Regions from separate parts of the Streptomyces sp. NPDC059695 genome, predicted to be linked through region 1. Evidence: predicted binding sites of a transcription regulator. Region 1 holds the regulator's gene; each other region holds the start of a gene.
The links. The regulator HrcA, encoded in region 1, represses chaperone genes, less so after heat shock. The targets are predictions, from matches to a motif close to TTNGCACTCNGNNNNNCNGAGTGCNAA.
Positions count from the first base shown of each region.

Region 2: the regulator HrcA is predicted to act here: its motif matches at 3,091-3,117, upstream of groL (chaperonin GroEL).
Region 3: the regulator HrcA is predicted to act here: its motif matches at 2,248-2,274, upstream of groES (co-chaperone GroES).

Region 1 is NZ_JBHWFF010000002.1:155,089-160,191, reverse strand. Features, by position in the region: gene ACFV2S_RS03355 (DUF3097 domain-containing protein) at 148-960, opposite strand; gene ACFV2S_RS03350 (MBL fold metallo-hydrolase) at 1,080-1,808, opposite strand; gene hrcA (heat-inducible transcriptional repressor HrcA) at 1,958-2,977, shown strand; gene dnaJ (molecular chaperone DnaJ) at 2,978-4,114, shown strand; gene ACFV2S_RS03335 (nitronate monooxygenase) at 4,322-5,103, shown strand, end outside.
Region 2 is NZ_JBHWFF010000035.1:31,275-36,377, reverse strand. Features, by position in the region: gene ACFV2S_RS31550 (class I SAM-dependent methyltransferase) at 1-621, shown strand, start outside; gene ACFV2S_RS31545 (SRPBCC domain-containing protein) at 630-1,100, opposite strand; gene groL (chaperonin GroEL) at 1,298-2,926, opposite strand; gene ACFV2S_RS31535 (cold-shock protein) at 3,235-3,438, opposite strand; gene ACFV2S_RS31530 (MoaD/ThiS family protein) at 3,836-4,114, opposite strand; gene thrC (threonine synthase) at 4,154-5,103, opposite strand, start outside.
Region 3 is NZ_JBHWFF010000012.1:223,115-228,217, forward strand. Features, by position in the region: gene groL (chaperonin GroEL) at 94-1,719, opposite strand; gene groES (co-chaperone GroES) at 1,840-2,148, opposite strand; gene ACFV2S_RS17700 (hypothetical protein) at 2,295-2,549, opposite strand; gene ACFV2S_RS17705 (polysaccharide deacetylase family protein) at 2,546-3,481, opposite strand; gene ACFV2S_RS17710 (SAM-dependent methyltransferase) at 3,591-4,772, shown strand; gene ACFV2S_RS17715 (hypothetical protein) at 4,711-5,103, opposite strand, start outside.

The DNA of each region.
Region 1 (5,103 bases):
GGCCCGCTCGTCCCGGCACCGGGCCGGTGTCCCGGGACGGACGGGACGCGCCCCTCCGGGACGCGCGCCTACGGGACGTCCGGGCCGCCACGAAGCGGGACGCGCGCCTACCGGCACGTCCGGGCCGCCACGAAGCGGGACGCGCGCCTACGGGACGTCCGGTGCCGTCACGAAGTCGATCAGCTCCTCCACGCGGCCGAGCAGCTCCGGCTCCAGGTCCTTGTAGGACGTCACGCGCCTGAGGATCGCCTGCCAGACCGCGCCCGTGTTGTCCGACGGCCAGCCGAGGGCGCGGCAGACGCCCGTCTTCCAGTCCTGGCCGCGCGGGACCGCCGGCCAGGCCGGGATGCCCAGGGAGGACGGCTTCACGGCCTCCCAGACGTCGATGTACGGGTGGCCGACCACCAGGACGTCGGGGGAGGTCACCCGCGCGGCGATCCTCGACTCCTTCGAGCCCGGCACCAGGTGGTCCACCAGGACGCCCAGCCGGGCGTCCGGCCCCGGACCGAACTCCGCGACGATCGCGGGCAGGTCGTCGACGCCCTCCAGGTACTCCACGACCACGCCCTCGATCCGCAGGTCGTCGCCCCACACCCGCTCGACGAGCTCCGCGTCGTGGCGGCCCTCGACGTAGATCCGGCCCGCCCGCGCCACGCGCGCGCGTGCGCCCGGCACGGCGACCGATCCCGAGGCCGTACGGGTGGGCCGGGACGGGGCCGACACCGGGCGCACCAGCGTCACGACCCTGCCCTCCAGGAGGAAGCCGCGCGGTTCCAGCGGGAAGACCCGGTGCTTGCCGAAGCGGTCCTCCAGGGTCACCGTGCCCGCCTCGCAGCGGATCACCGCCCCGCAGAAGCCCGTCGCGACCTCCTCCACCACGAGATCGGGGTCGGCCGGGACCTCGGGGACGGGCGCCGGCCTCTTCCAGGGCGGAGTCAGGTCCGGGTTGTAGCTGCGCATGGGCTCGATCCTGTCCGGGACGCGGGGCGGGGATTCTGCTGGGGGTCCGCGGGCCGTCCCCCGGGAGACGCAGCCGAGGGGGCGTCAGGTCCGGGTCGCGGCCGCGCATTTCGGCGACGCTACGACACCTGGAAGCGGCGTGCCAGTTCATCGCGCTGTGCCCGCACGAACGCGGCGTCCACCACCGCGCCGTGCCCCGGCACGTACGCCGCCCCCTCGCCGCCCAGGGCCAGCAGCCGGTCCAGGGCGTCCGGCCAGCGGGACGGGATCGCGTCCGGGCCCGCCTGCGGCTCGCCCGACTCCTCCACCAGGTCGCCGCAGAAGACGACCTCGCGCCCGCCCGGGACGCAGAGCGCCAGGTCGTGGCCCGAATGGCCGGGGCCCACGTTCGCCAGGAGGACCTGGCGGTCGCCCAGGTCGAGCGTCCACTCGCCCGAGACCACGTGCCGCGGGGCCACCAGGACGTCCGCCGCGGCCTCCGCCGCCTCCGCGTCCTGGCCCTGCGCCACGGCGTCCGCGCGCAGCTCCTCCCGGGCCCGGGCCCCGCCCAGGAGGTCGTCCGAGCCCACCGCGCCGAAGACCTCCGCGCCCGCGAAGACCGCCGTGCCGAGGACGTGGTCGAAATGGGGGTGGCTGAGTGCGATGTGTGTCACCTTCCGGCCGCCCGTGAGCGCCGAGATCTGCGACCGCAGCTCGGCGCCCTCGGCGAGCGAGGCCCCCGTGTCGTACAGCAGGACCGCCCGTGTGCCCAGGACCAGCCCGACCGTGGCGTCCCAGACCGGCAGCCGCCGCCGGCCCACTCCGTCCGCGAGCCGCTCCCATCCGTGCGCTTCCCAATCGATGTCCATGGGGCGACGCTAACGGGTGCGGGCGCCGCCTCCTTGCCAGGAGCGATGCCCGCCGCCGTACACTGGCCGGGGGATCGCTGGCACTCGGACAGGGCGAGTGCCAAAAGCGGAGCAACCGGAACGACGACGACAGCTGGAGGTGCGCCACGATGCTCAGCGAACGCAGACTCGAGGTCCTGCGCGCCATCGTCCAGGACTACGTCGGGACGGAGGAGCCCGTCGGCTCCAAGGCGCTCACCGAGCGCCACAAGCTCGGCGTGTCGCCCGCCACCGTGCGCAACGACATGGCGGTGCTGGAGGAGGAGGGGTACATCGCCCAGCCCCACACCAGCGCCGGGCGCATCCCCACCGACAAGGGCTACCGGCTCTTCGTCGACCGGCTCGCCGGCGTCAAGCCGCTGTCGACGCCCGAGCGCCGGGCCATCCACAACTTCCTCGACGGCGCGGTCGACCTCGACGACGTCGTCGGGCGCACGGTGCGGCTGCTGGCGCAGCTGACCCGCCAGGTCGCCGTCGTCCAGTACCCCTCGCTGACCCGTTCGACCGTCCGGCACGTGGAGCTGCTCGCGCTGGCCCCCGCCCGCCTGATGCTCGTCCTGATCACCGACACCGGCCGGGTCGAGCAGCGCGTCGTCGACTGCGCCGCGCCCTTCGGCGAGACCTCGCTCGCCGACCTCCGGGCCCGGCTCAACAGCCGGGTCGTCGGCCGCCGGTTCGCCGACGTGCCGCAGCTGGTGCAGGACCTCCCCGAGTCCTTCGAGGAGGCCGAGGACCGCGCCACGGTCTCGACCGTGCTCGCGACCCTCCTCGAAACGCTCGTCGAGGAGCACGAGGAGCGGCTGATGATCGGCGGCACCGCCAATCTCACCCGCTTCGGACACGACTTCCCCCTGATGATCAGACCCGTCCTGGAAGCTCTGGAGGAGCAGGTCGTGCTCCTCAAGCTGCTGGGCGAGGCCAAGGAATCGGGCATGACCGTACGGATCGGGCACGAGAACGCCCACGAGGGGCTGAGCTCCACGTCCGTCGTCTCGGTCGGCTACGGTTCGGGCGGCGAGGCAGTCGCCAAACTCGGCGTGGTCGGACCGACCCGCATGGACTACCCCGGAACGATGGGAGCGGTACGCGCAGTGGCACGTTACGTCGGACAGATCCTGGCGGAGTCGTAAGTGGCCACGGACTACTACGCCGTACTCGGCGTGCGCCGCGACGCTTCCCAGGACGAGATCAAGAAGGCGTTCCGGAGGCTCGCGCGCGAGCTGCACCCGGACGTCAATCCCGATCCGAAGACGCAGGAGCGCTTCAAGGAGATCAACGCCGCCTACGAGGTCCTCTCGGACCCGCAGAAGAAGCAGGTCTACGACCTCGGCGGCGACCCGCTCTCGGCCTCCGGCGGAGGCGGCGCGGGCGGCTTCGGCGCCGGTGGCTTCGGCAACTTCTCCGACATCATGGACGCCTTCTTCGGCACGGCCTCGCAGCGCGGACCGCGCTCGCGCACCCGCCGCGGCCAGGACGCCATGATCCGTCTGGAGATCGACCTCAACGAGGCGGCCTTCGGCACGACCAAGGACATCCAGGTCGACACGGCGGTCGTCTGCACCACCTGTTCGGGTGAGGGTGCCGCGCCCGGCACCTCCGCGCAGACCTGCGACATGTGCCGCGGCCGCGGTGAGGTCTCGCAGGTCACGCGGTCCTTCCTGGGCCAGGTCATGACGTCCCGGCCCTGCCCGCAGTGCCAGGGCTTCGGCACCGTCGTCCCGACCCCGTGCCCCGAGTGCGCGGGCGACGGCCGGGTCCGGTCCCGCCGCACCCTCACGGTCAAGATCCCGGCCGGCGTCGACAACGGCACCCGCATCCAGCTCGCGGGCGAGGGCGAGGTCGGCCCCGGCGGCGGCCCCGCCGGCGACCTGTACGTCGAGATCCACGAGACCCCGCACGAGGTCTTCCAGCGGCGCGGGGACGACCTGCACTGCACGGTCACCCTCCCGATGACGGCGGCCGCGCTCGGCACCAAGGTGCAGCTGCAGACCCTCGACGGCCTGGAGGAGATCGACGTCCGGCCGGGCACGCAGTCCGGCCAGTCGATCCCGCTGCACGGCCGCGGCGTCACGCACCTGCGCGGCAACGGCCGGGGCGACCTGATCGTGCACGTCGAGGTGCAGACCCCGGGCAAGCTGGACGCGGAGCAGGAGCGGCTCCTGCGCGAACTGGCCAAGCTGCGCGGCGAGGAACGGCCCACCGGCCAGTTCCAGCCGGGGCAGCAGGGGCTGTTCTCGCGGCTGAAGGACGCGTTCAACGGGCGGTAGGCGCTGGGCTGGGGGTCCGGGGGTCGTCCCCCGGGTCAGCACAGCCAGCCGGGGCAGCAGGGGCTGTTCTCGCGGCTGAAGGACGCGTTCAACGGGCGGTAGGCGCTACGCGTTCAGTGCGCGTCGGCGTTCGTACGTGAGGGAAGGGGCGGCACTCCGGTGCCGCCCCTTTCCCGTGCTTCGGCCCGGTCATGACACGATGCCCATATGTCCACCACCGCACTGAACGATCTCTCTCGGTTTCCGATCGTGCAGGCCCCCATGGCGGGTGGCGCCTCCTGTCCCGAGCTCGTCGGGGCCGTCTGCGAGGCCGGGGCGCTCGGCTTCCTCGCCGGCGGGTACAAGACGGCCGGAGGCCTGTACCAGGAGATCAAGCGGGTGCGCGGGCTCACCGCGCGCCCCTTCGGGGTCAACCTCTTCCTGCCGCAGGACGGCCGGCCCGCGGACCCCGCCGCCGTCGAGGTCTACCGCCACCAGCTCGACGGCGAGGCCACCTGGTACGAGACCCCGCTCGGCGAGACCGACGACTCCCGCGACGACGCATACGACGCCAAGCTGGCCATCCTCCTGGAGGACCCGGTCCCCGTCGTCTCCTTCACCTTCGGCTGTCCCGCCCCCGAGACCTTCCAGGCCTTCGACCGCGTCGGTACGTACACGCTCGTCACCGTCACCTCCGCCGACGAGGCCCTCGCCGCGCAGCGCGCCGGCGCCGACGCCGTCTGCGTCCAGGGCGTCGAGGCCGGCGGGCACCAGGGCACGTTCCGCGACGACCCCGCCGACGAGGGCGCCCCCGGCACCGGACTCCTCACCCTCGTCACCCAGGTCCGCGAGGCCGTCGCGCTGCCGATCGTCGCCGCCGGCGGGATCATGCGCGGCGCGCAGATCGCCGCCGTCCTCGCCGCCGGAGCCGACGCCGCCCAGCTCGGCACCGCCTTCCTCCGCTGCCCCGAGTCGGGCGCCCACCCGCTGCACAAGCGGGCCCTCACGGA
Region 2 (5,103 bases), on a different contig from region 1:
AGGCCCGTGCCGTTCTTCGTCGCGAAGCCCGACGAGAACCTCCTCTCGTACGTCGGACGGGGCCTGCTCCCGGCCGGCGGCAAGGTCCTCGACCTCGGCTGCGGGCCCGGCCGGAACGCCCTGCACCTCGCGTCGGCCGGCTTCGACGTCACCGCCGTCGACCTCTCGCCCACGGCCGTCGCCTGGGCGGAGGAACGGGCCGCCGCGACGGGCACCGAGAACGTCCGGTTCGTGTGCGGGGACGCCTTCACCGCCGCCCTCGACGGGCCGTACGACCTCGTCTACGACTCCGGCTGCTTCCACCACCTCCCCCCGCACCGCCGCATCAGCTACCTCGCCCTCCTCGACCGGGCCCTCGCCCCCGGCGGCCACTTCGCGCTCACCGCGTTCGCGGCCGGCGAGGGCGGCATGGGCTCCGAACTCCCCGACGCCGACTTCTACCGGCAGGGCCGGCTGCACGGCGGACTCGCCTACACCGACACCGCGCTCCGCGCGCTCTTCGCCGACCCGGCCGGGGCCGGCCTGACGGAGATCGAACTGCGCCGCATGCGCGCCCAGGACGCGGAATCCCCCGCCTTCGGCGAGTCCTTCCTCTGGACGGGCCTCTTCCGCCGCCCGTAGCCCCGGGGCTACATCCCCGCCAGGTGCTCGGCCAGCCGGTCGTACTGCTCCCGCACCCCCGACTCCATGCCCGCCGCCAGCGCCTGGTCCCTCGTCTCGTTCGAGGGCCAGAAGGACGTGCTGGTCAGGGCCGTGCCGCCGTCGGGCGTCGCGTCGAAGGTCAGGGTCACGCGGACCGGCTCGGCGTCCGGCATCTGCTCGAACACCTCCGTGTAGTCGAGCCGCTCCACCGGGACGACGTCCTCGTACGTGCCGGAGAAGACGATCTCCTGGCCGTCCGGCGCCCGCTGCCCCCAGCGCCAGGCCCCGCCCGTCCTCAGGTCGATGTCGACGACCGTCGTGGTCAGCCCCGCCACCCCGTACCACGCCCGCACGTGCTCGGGCCGCGTCCAGGCCTCCCAGACGCGGGCCGGCGGGGCGCCGAAGGTACGGGTGATGACCAGTTCGCGGTCGGCCGGCGTCGTGAGGAGGGTGACCATGGCTCCGTTCCTTTCACGAAAGGGTCCATTCCAGGATCACCCCGGCACTCCCGTAAAGCGAATGAACGGGTCCACGGGCGGGTGCCGAGTGCGTCGGCGGGCGCCGGGCCCGTCCCGCGCAACGCCCGAGGGCGGCACCCCCCGGTGGGGGTGCCGCCCTCGTTCGCGTTCAGCGATGAACTGCCGATCCGTCAGGATCAGAAGTCCATGTCACCGCCCGGCATGCCGCCGCCGGCCGGCGCGGCGGCCTTCTCCGGCTTGTCGGCGATGACGGCCTCGGTGGTGAGGAACAGCGCGGCGATCGACGCGGCGTTCTGCAGCGCGGAGCGCGTGACCTTCGCCGGGTCGATGATGCCCTCGGCGATGAGGTCGACGTACTCGTTGGTCGCGGCGTTCAGGCCGTGGCCGACGGGCAGGTTGCGGACCTTCTCCGCCACGACGCCGCCCTCGAGGCCGGCGTTGACCGCGATCTGCTTCAGCGGGGCCTCAAGGGCCAGCTTGACGATGTTGGCACCGGTGGCCTCGTCGCCCGCCAGGTCCGCCTCGAGCTTCTCGAAGACGCTCGACGCCTGGAGCAGGGCGACGCCACCGCCGGCGACGATGCCCTCCTCGACGGCCGCCTTCGCGTTGCGAACGGCGTCCTCGATGCGGTGCTTGCGCTCCTTGAGCTCGACCTCGGTCGCGGCACCGGCCTTGATGACGGCCACGCCGCCGGCCAGCTTCGCGAGGCGCTCCTGGAGCTTCTCGCGGTCGTAGTCCGAGTCGGAGTTCTCGATCTCGGCGCGGATCTGGTTCACGCGACCGGCGACCTGCTCGCTGTCACCGGCACCGTCGACGATGGTGGTCTCGTCCTTGGTGATGACGACCTTGCGGGCGCGGCCGAGCAGGTCCAGGCCCGCGTTCTCGAGCTTGAGGCCGACCTCCTCGGAGATGACCGTGCCGCCCGTGAGGATGGCGATGTCGTTCAGCATGGCCTTGCGGCGGTCGCCGAAGCCCGGGGCCTTGACCGCGACGGACTTGAAGGTGCCGCGGATCTTGTTGACGACCAGGGTCGACAGGGCCTCGCCCTCGACGTCCTCGGCGATGATCAGCAGCGGCTTGCCCGACTGCATGACCTTCTCCAGGAGCGGAAGGAGGTCCTTCACGGAGGAGATCTTGGAGTTGACGATCAGGAGGTAGGGGTCGTCGAGGGACGACTCCATGCGCTCCATGTCGGTGGCGAAGTACGCCGAGATGTAGCCCTTGTCGAAGCGCATGCCCTCGGTGAGCTCCAGCTCCAGACCGAAGGTCTGGGACTCCTCGACGGTGATGACGCCTTCCTTGCCGACCTTGTCCATCGCCTCGGCGATGAGCTCGCCGATCTGGGTGTCGGCGGCGGAGATGGAGGCCGTGGAAGCGATCTGCTCCTTGGTCTCGACATCCTTCGCCTGCTCCAGCAGGGCGCCGGAGACGGCCTCGACGGCCTTCTCGATGCCGCGCTTGAGGGCCATCGGGTTGGCACCGGCGGCGACGTTGCGGAGGCCCTCGCGGACGAGCGCCTGCGCGAGAACGGTGGCGGTGGTCGTACCGTCGCCGGCGACGTCGTCCGTCTTCTTGGCGACTTCCTTGACCAGCTCGGCGCCGATCTTCTCGTACGGGTCCTCGAGCTCGATCTCCTTGGCGATGGAGACACCATCGTTGGTGATCGTGGGGGCGCCCCACTTCTTCTCGAGGACGACGTTGCGGCCCTTGGGGCCGAGGGTGACCTTGACGGCGTCAGCGAGCTGGTTCATGCCGCGCTCGAGACCGCGCCGGGCCTCCTCGTCGAACGCGATGATCTTGGCCATGTGAAGTGGTCCTCCCGGACATGGGGTGGATAACGCTCCAGGACCGCGCCGACGCCCGCGACGGACGGCCTGCGTGCCCGGTGGTTCCTTGCCCCACCTGGCCGCGGGCCTCGTCTGCCCGATCCTCGTAAGCACTCTCACCTTCCGAGTGCTAACGCCAATGATTAGCACTCGACCCATGCGAGTGCAAGCGACTCTCGTGGATCGGGCACCTCTCCGGCGAGGTTCGGGAACGCACGAGGGGTCCGCATCCCCTCAGGGATGCGGACCCCTCGACGGCGTTGCGTCGGTGGCCGATCGCGCCGCGCTCAGACGGCGAGCTTGACCATGTCCGCCTGCGGACCCTTCTGGCCCTGCGAGATCTCGAACTCGACCCGCTGGCCCTCTTCGAGGCTGCGGTAGCCATCCATCTGGATCGCGCTGTAGTGGACGAAAACATCCGCACCACCGTCTACCGCGATGAAGCCGTAGCCCTTCTCCGCGTTGAACCACTTGACGGTGCCCTGAGCCATGCCTAACTCCCCTATTACTGGCCCTTGCGCGGGACCGCACCTCGCGGACCCGGGTCAGACCCTGCGCCGGAACGCGTCGACCGCCGCTGAATGTATCTGCCCAACTGCCCTCTGCAACAGGTCATTCGACCGAGAATTCTGGGCGTCCCGGAAAGGGGAATTGGGGAGAATCCCCGGAATTACGGGGCAAGTCGGGCCCGGCAAAGCGCGCAGAACGTACACAACGCGCAGGCACTTTGGCTGCTTCTTGTCGTGCGGGGACGCATTCTCATATGCGCCCGGCATGAGCAGCGGAGGTGACTTCCCCAACTCTACCGCGCTCAACCATGCAGAATTGCCCCTTCCGCTTATTGACGCGGAAGGGGCAATTCGAGAAAGACGGGACAGCCGGTGCGGCTCAGCAGCCGCCGGCGACGGCCGGGATGATCGAGACGCCCGCGCCGGCCGGGGTGGCCGTCTCCAGGCCCTGCTCGAAGCGCACGTCGTCGTCGTTGACGTAGACGTTGACGAAGCGGCGCAGCTTGCCCTGGTCGTCCAGGACGCGGGCGGCGATGCCCGTGTGGTTCTTCTCCAGGTCCGCGATGACCTCGGCGAGGGTCGCGCCCTCGGCCTGGACCTCGGACTGACCGCCCGTGTAGGTGCGGAGGATGGTGGGGATGCGGACGTTCACGGCCATGACTGCGGAACCTTTCGGTGGGCCAGGAGGCGGACGGACTCAGACGGCCAGGCCGGCGTCGCGGAACGCCTCCAGGCTCGGGCGGATGGTGACGGTCGCCTGAGAGGTGTCGGCCACCGCGTCCAGGGTCTTGAGTCCGTCGCCCGTGTTGAGGACGACGGTGGTCAGGTCCGGGTCGATGAGACCGGCCTCGACGAGCTTCTTGGTGACGCCGACGGTCACGCCGCCCGCGGTCTCCGCGAAGATGCCCTCGGTGCGGGCGAGGATCTTGATGGCCTCGACGACCTGCTCGTCGTTCACGTCCTCCACGGCGCCGCCGGTGCGGCGGGCGATGTCGAGGACGTACGGGCCGTCGGCCGGGTTGCCGATCGCCAGCGACTTGGCGATCGTGTTCGGCTTCTGCGGGCGGACCACGTCGTGGCCGGCCTTGAAGGCGGCGGAGACCGGGGAGCAGCCCTCGGCCTGGGCGCCGAAGATCTTGTACGGCTTGTCCTCGACGAGGCCCAGCTTGATGAGCTCCTGCAGACCCTTGTCGATCTTGGTGAGCTGGGAGCCGGAGGCGATCGGGATGACGAGCTGGTCGGGGATGACCCAGCCGAGCTGCTCGCAGATCTCGTACGCGAGCGTCTTCGAGCCCTCGCCGTAGTACGGGCGGAGGTTGACGTTCACGAAGCCCCAGCCCTCGCCGAGCGGGTCGCCGATGAGCTCCGAGCAGAAGCGGTTGACGTCGTCGTAGTTGCCCTCGATGGCGACGAGGTCACCGCCGTAGACACCGGCCATGACGACCTTGCCCTGCTCCAGGTCGTGCGGGATGAACACGCAGGAGCGGAAGCCGGCGCGGGCGGCGGCGGCGCCGACGGCGCCGGCCAGGTTGCCGGTGGAGGAGCAGGAGAGGGTGGTGAAGCCGAAGGCGCGGGCGGCTTCGAGCGCCTGGGCGACGACCCGGTCCTTGAAGGAGTGGGTCGGGTTGCCGGAGTCGTCCTTGACGA
Region 3 (5,103 bases), on a different contig from region 1:
CCCCCCCCCGGGGGGGGGGGCCCCCGCCCCCCCCCCCCCGCCGGGGCCCCCCCGCGGGGCGCCCCCGGGGCCTCGGTGGTTCGGTCAGCTGCCTCAGTGGGAGTGGCCGTGGCCGCCGTGGCCGTGGTCCGCCGGCTCCTCTTCCTTCTTCTCCACCACGAGGGTCTCGGTGGTGAGGAGGAGGGAGGCGATCGAGGCGGCGTTCTCCAGGGCGGAGCGCGTCACCTTCACCGGGTCGATGACGCCGGCCTTGACCAGGTCGCCGTACTCGCCGGTCGCGGCGTTGAAGCCCTGGCCCTTGTCGAGCTCCGCCACCTTCGAGGTGATGACGTAGCCCTCGAGGCCGGCGTTCTCGGCGATCCAGCGCAGCGGCTCGACGGCGGCGCGGCGGACGACCGCGACACCGGTGGCCTCGTCGCCGGTCTTGTCGAGGTTGCCCTCGAGGACCTTGACGGCGTGGACGAGCGCGGAGCCACCACCGGAGACGATGCCCTCCTCGACCGCGGCGCGGGTCGCGGAGATGGCGTCCTCCAGACGGTGCTTCTTCTCCTTCAGCTCCACCTCGGTGGCGGCGCCGACCTTGATGACGCACACGCCGCCGGCGAGCTTCGCGAGGCGCTCCTGGAGCTTCTCGCGGTCCCAGTCGGAGTCCGTGGACTCGATCTCGGCCTTGATCTGGTTGACGCGGCCCTGCACCTCGGACGAGTCGCCGCCACCGTCGACGATGGTGGTGTCGTCCTTGGTGATGGTGACGCGGCGGGCGGTGCCGAGCACGTCGAGACCGGCCTGGTCGAGCTTGAGGCCGACCTCCTCGGCGATGACGGTCGCACCGGTGAGGGTGGCGATGTCGCCGAGCATGGCCTTGCGGCGGTCACCGAAGCCGGGGGCCTTGACGGCCACGGCGTTGAAGGTGCCACGGATCTTGTTGACGACGAGGGTGGAGAGCGCCTCGCCCTCGACGTCCTCGGCGATGATCAGCAGCGGCTTGCCGGCGCCGGCCTGGATGACCTTCTCCAGGATGGGCAGCAGGTCCTGGATCGAGGAGATCTTGCCCTGGTTGATCAGGATGTACGGGTCGTCGAGGACGGCCTCCATACGCTCCTGGTCGGTCACCATGTACGGGGACAGGTAGCCCTTGTCGAAGGCCATGCCCTCGGTGAAGTCGAGCTCCAGGCCGAAGGTGTTGGACTCCTCGACGGTGATGACACCGTCCTTGCCGACCTTGTCCATGGCCTCGGCGATGAGCTCGCCGACCTGCTGGTCCTGCGCGGAGAGCGCGGCGACGGCGGCGATGTCGGACTTGTCCTCGATCGGGCGCGCGGTGGCGAGCAGCTCGTCGGAGACGGCCTTGACGGCGGCGTCGATGCCCTTCTTCAGGGCGGCCGGGGAGGCGCCGGCGGCGACGTTGCGCAGACCCTCGCGGACCAGGGCCTGGGCGAGCACGGTGGCGGTGGTGGTGCCGTCACCCGCGATGTCGTTGGTCTTGGTCGCCACCTCCTTCACGAGCTGCGCGCCGAGGTTCTCGTACGGGTCCTCGATCTCGACCTCGCGGGCGATCGTGACACCGTCGTTGGTGATGGTGGGGGCGCCGAACTTCTTGTCGATGACGACGTTGCGGCCCTTGGGGCCGATCGTCACCTTCACCGTGTCGGCAAGCTTGTTGACGCCGCGCTCAAGGGCGCGACGGGCGTCCTCGTCGAACTTCAGGATCTTCGCCATGGGAGCGGTTCAGCCCTCTCGGAATCGGGTGGAACGAACCGCGCCCCGGGGCGCCTGGGAAAAGGGGCCTCGGGGCGCAGCTCAAAGCATCTGCTTCAGGTACTTCGGTACTTCGGTGAATTACTTCTCGACGATCGCGAGCACGTCGCGAGCCGAGAGGACGAGGTACTCCTCGCCGTTGTACTTCACCTCGGTGCCGCCGTACTTGCTGTACAGCACGATGTCGCCGGTCTTGACGTCGAGCGGCAGACGCTCGCCGTTCTCGAAGCGGCCCGGGCCCACGGCCAGGACGACGCCCTCCTGGGGCTTCTCCTTGGCGGTGTCCGGAATGACCAGGCCAGAGGCGGTGGTCTGCTCGGCGTCGAGCGGCTGGACCACAATGCGGTCCTCGAGCGGCTTGATGGCAACCTTGGAGCTGGTGGTCGTCACGATCCGACCTCCCCCTTCGGAGATCTCACGGGGTTAACTGTCTGAGGTGGCGACCAGGTGGATCCGTCGTCGCGGGTGCCGGACCTGCCCGTCGCTGTGTTGGCACTCTCCGGTGGGGAGTGCCAGAGCCGAGACTATGACCGCGATTAGCACTCGGTCAAGCGGAGTGCCAATTCCTCGCTCTGTGGCGTGACCGTACGGGGTGCTCCCACCCCCGCGCAGGTCTTCGCGTCCACCGCCGCCCGTACGGGTGCGGCCGGCTCGGGCCGGTGGCTCACCCCCTCCGCGGCCTTCCGGCCGAGCCGTTCGATCGGGTCCACGGAGGAGGCGCAGGCGGTGAGGGCGAGGAGGGCGCCCGCCGCGGTCAGCGCGGCGGGCCAGAGCCGCGCCCCGGCTCTCACACGTAGTCCTCGAGCTTCGCGACCGCGTACCCCTTGGACGTGATCACGTTCATCACCCTGCGGATCATGTCCGGCATGGTGCCCTTCCAGTCCTCCTTGCCCCGGAAGTGGGTGAGCACGATGTCGCCGGGGTGCAGGTCCTGGTCCCACTCGCGCCACTCCATGTGGTCGGGGAAGGCCTCGGCGGCCCAGAGCGGGACCGCCTTGACGCCGCAGGACCGCGCGGCGCGCAGGGTGTCCTCGTTGTAGTTGCCGTAGGGCGGCCGGAAGATCGAGGGCCGGGTGCCGAACTGCTTCTGGATGATGTCCTGCATGCCGCAGATCTCGCGCTTCTGCGCGCTGTACGAGAGCGCGGGCAGGTAGCGGTGGTTGAGCGTGTGGTTGTTCAGGGTGACGCCGTTCTTCTGCATCTTCGCGAAGTAGCCGTAGTCGTCGTTGACGACGTAGTCGCTGAGGAAGGCGCTGTAGGGGATCCGCAGGTCCTTCATCATCCGCAGCAGCTCGGGGTCCTTGTCGGCGCCGTCGTCGATCGTCAAGAAGACGACCTTCTGCTTGGTCGGCACGGTGGTGAAGACGGGCGGGAGTCCCTCGCCGTCCGTCTCGAAGCCCTTGCGGGTGGTGATCTTCGGTTTGACGGCGGGCGGGGCCGGCGCTTCGAGCGGGGGTTTCGCGAGGCCCCACTTCTTGGCGGCGAGCACGCGGGCGGCGCGCTGGGCACGGACCTTCTCGACGTACGCGTTCAGGGCGCCGGCCGCGGCCGGGGCCTGCTGCCCGGCGGCGGGGGCGGGGGCGCCGCGCGGGGGTTCGGCGCTGCCGGAGCAGGCCGTGGCGGCGGAGGCGAGGGCGGCCACGGCGAGCGCCGCCCCGAGCGTCCGACGGGAGCGATGTGCGCCGTGTGCCATCATCTGTTCCTTTTGTCGTACGAGCTGCATGGCGCCGCATCCTGTCAGCGCCGGTGGCCCTTCCGGGGCGCGACACCGCCGTACCGCGCCCACCGTCCCCCGGCCGGCCCACTGCCTCCCAGGGCCCAGAATGGGACGGGTGAACGACCTCGCCTCCTTCGCCGCCCTGCTCGCCCCCGAGGGACAGACGCTCCTCGCCGCCCTGCGCGACTACGACCCCGCGCAGGAGCTGGCGATCGCCTCCCGGCTGCGCCGCGACCACCCCGCCGAGCTCGTGAGCGCCGCTCTCGGCCAGGCACGGCTGCGGCAGCGGGCGGTGGCGAAGTTCGGCGCCGAGGACGCGTACCGGATGTACTTCACGCCGCACGGCGTCGAGCAGTCGACCCGCGCCTCGGTCGCCGCCCACCGGGCGGCCCGGCTGAAGGCGCTGGGCGTCGGCAGCGTCGCGGACCTCTGCTCCGGGATCGGCGGCGACGCGATCGCCCTCGCCCGCGCCGGGATCTCCGTCCTCGCCGTCGACCGGGACCCGCTGACCGCCGAGACCGTCCGGGCCAACGCGGCGGCGCTCGGCCTGGCGGAGCTGATCGAGGTGCGGTGCGCGGACGTGACCGAGATCGACACGAGCCCGTACGACGCGGTCTTCGTCGACCCCGCGCGGCGCGGCGGCCGGGGCAGGATCTTCGACCCCGAGGCGTACTCCCCGCCGCTGTCCTGGGCGATCGAGGCGGCCCTCAGGGCCCCGCACGCCGCGCTGAAGGTGGCGCCCGGCATCCCGCACGAGGCGGTGCCCGAGGGGGCCGAGGCCGAGTGGATCTCGGACGGCGGCGACGTGAAGGAGGCCGTGCTCTGGTTCGGCACGGAGCCGGGCGCCCGCCGGGCCACCCTGCTGCCCTCCGGCGCCGGGCTCCTCGGCCGGGGACTGCCCGACCCGGCGGTCCGCCGGGTCGGCCGCTACCTCTACGAGCCGGACGGCGCCGTGATCCGCGCGCACCTCGTCGCCGAGGTGGCCGAGGACCTGGACGGCGGCCTGATCGACGAGACGATCGCGTACGTCACGGCGGACGCGCTCGTCCCCACCCCGTACGCCGCCGCGTACGAGATCACGGACGAACTCCCCTTCAACCTGAAGAAGTTGAAGGCCCTGCTGCGGGAGCGCGAGGTCGGCACCCTCACCGTGAAGAAGCGGGGCTCCGCGGTCGAACCCGAGGAGATCCGGCGGAAGGTGAAGCCGAAGGGCCCCAACGCGGCGACCGTCCTGCTCACTCGGGTCGCGGGCGCCCCGACGATGCTGATCGGCCGGCCGGCTCACGGGGGCCGTTGAGGCGCAGCGCGAAGCGGTAGTGACCGACGGCCTTCGCCAGGCCGGTGAGACCGGTGACCCAGAGGATCAGGGCGGCCCCCATGCCGTACACGACGAAGCCGTAGCCGTCGTCGGGGCCGGCCTCCGCCGGGACCGCGAAGCCCAGCCAGAGACCGACCGCGCACATCGCGAAGGACAGCACCAGCCACACGGCGCTGAGCGCGGGGGCCCGCAGCCGGGCGTCCGTCGGGCCGTGCCGGTCGAGGGCCGCCCACAGGACGAGGCGGTCCCGCACGATCCGGTCGCGCCGCAGGCCGCGGACGGTCAGCCACACGGCCGGGACCATGGCGCC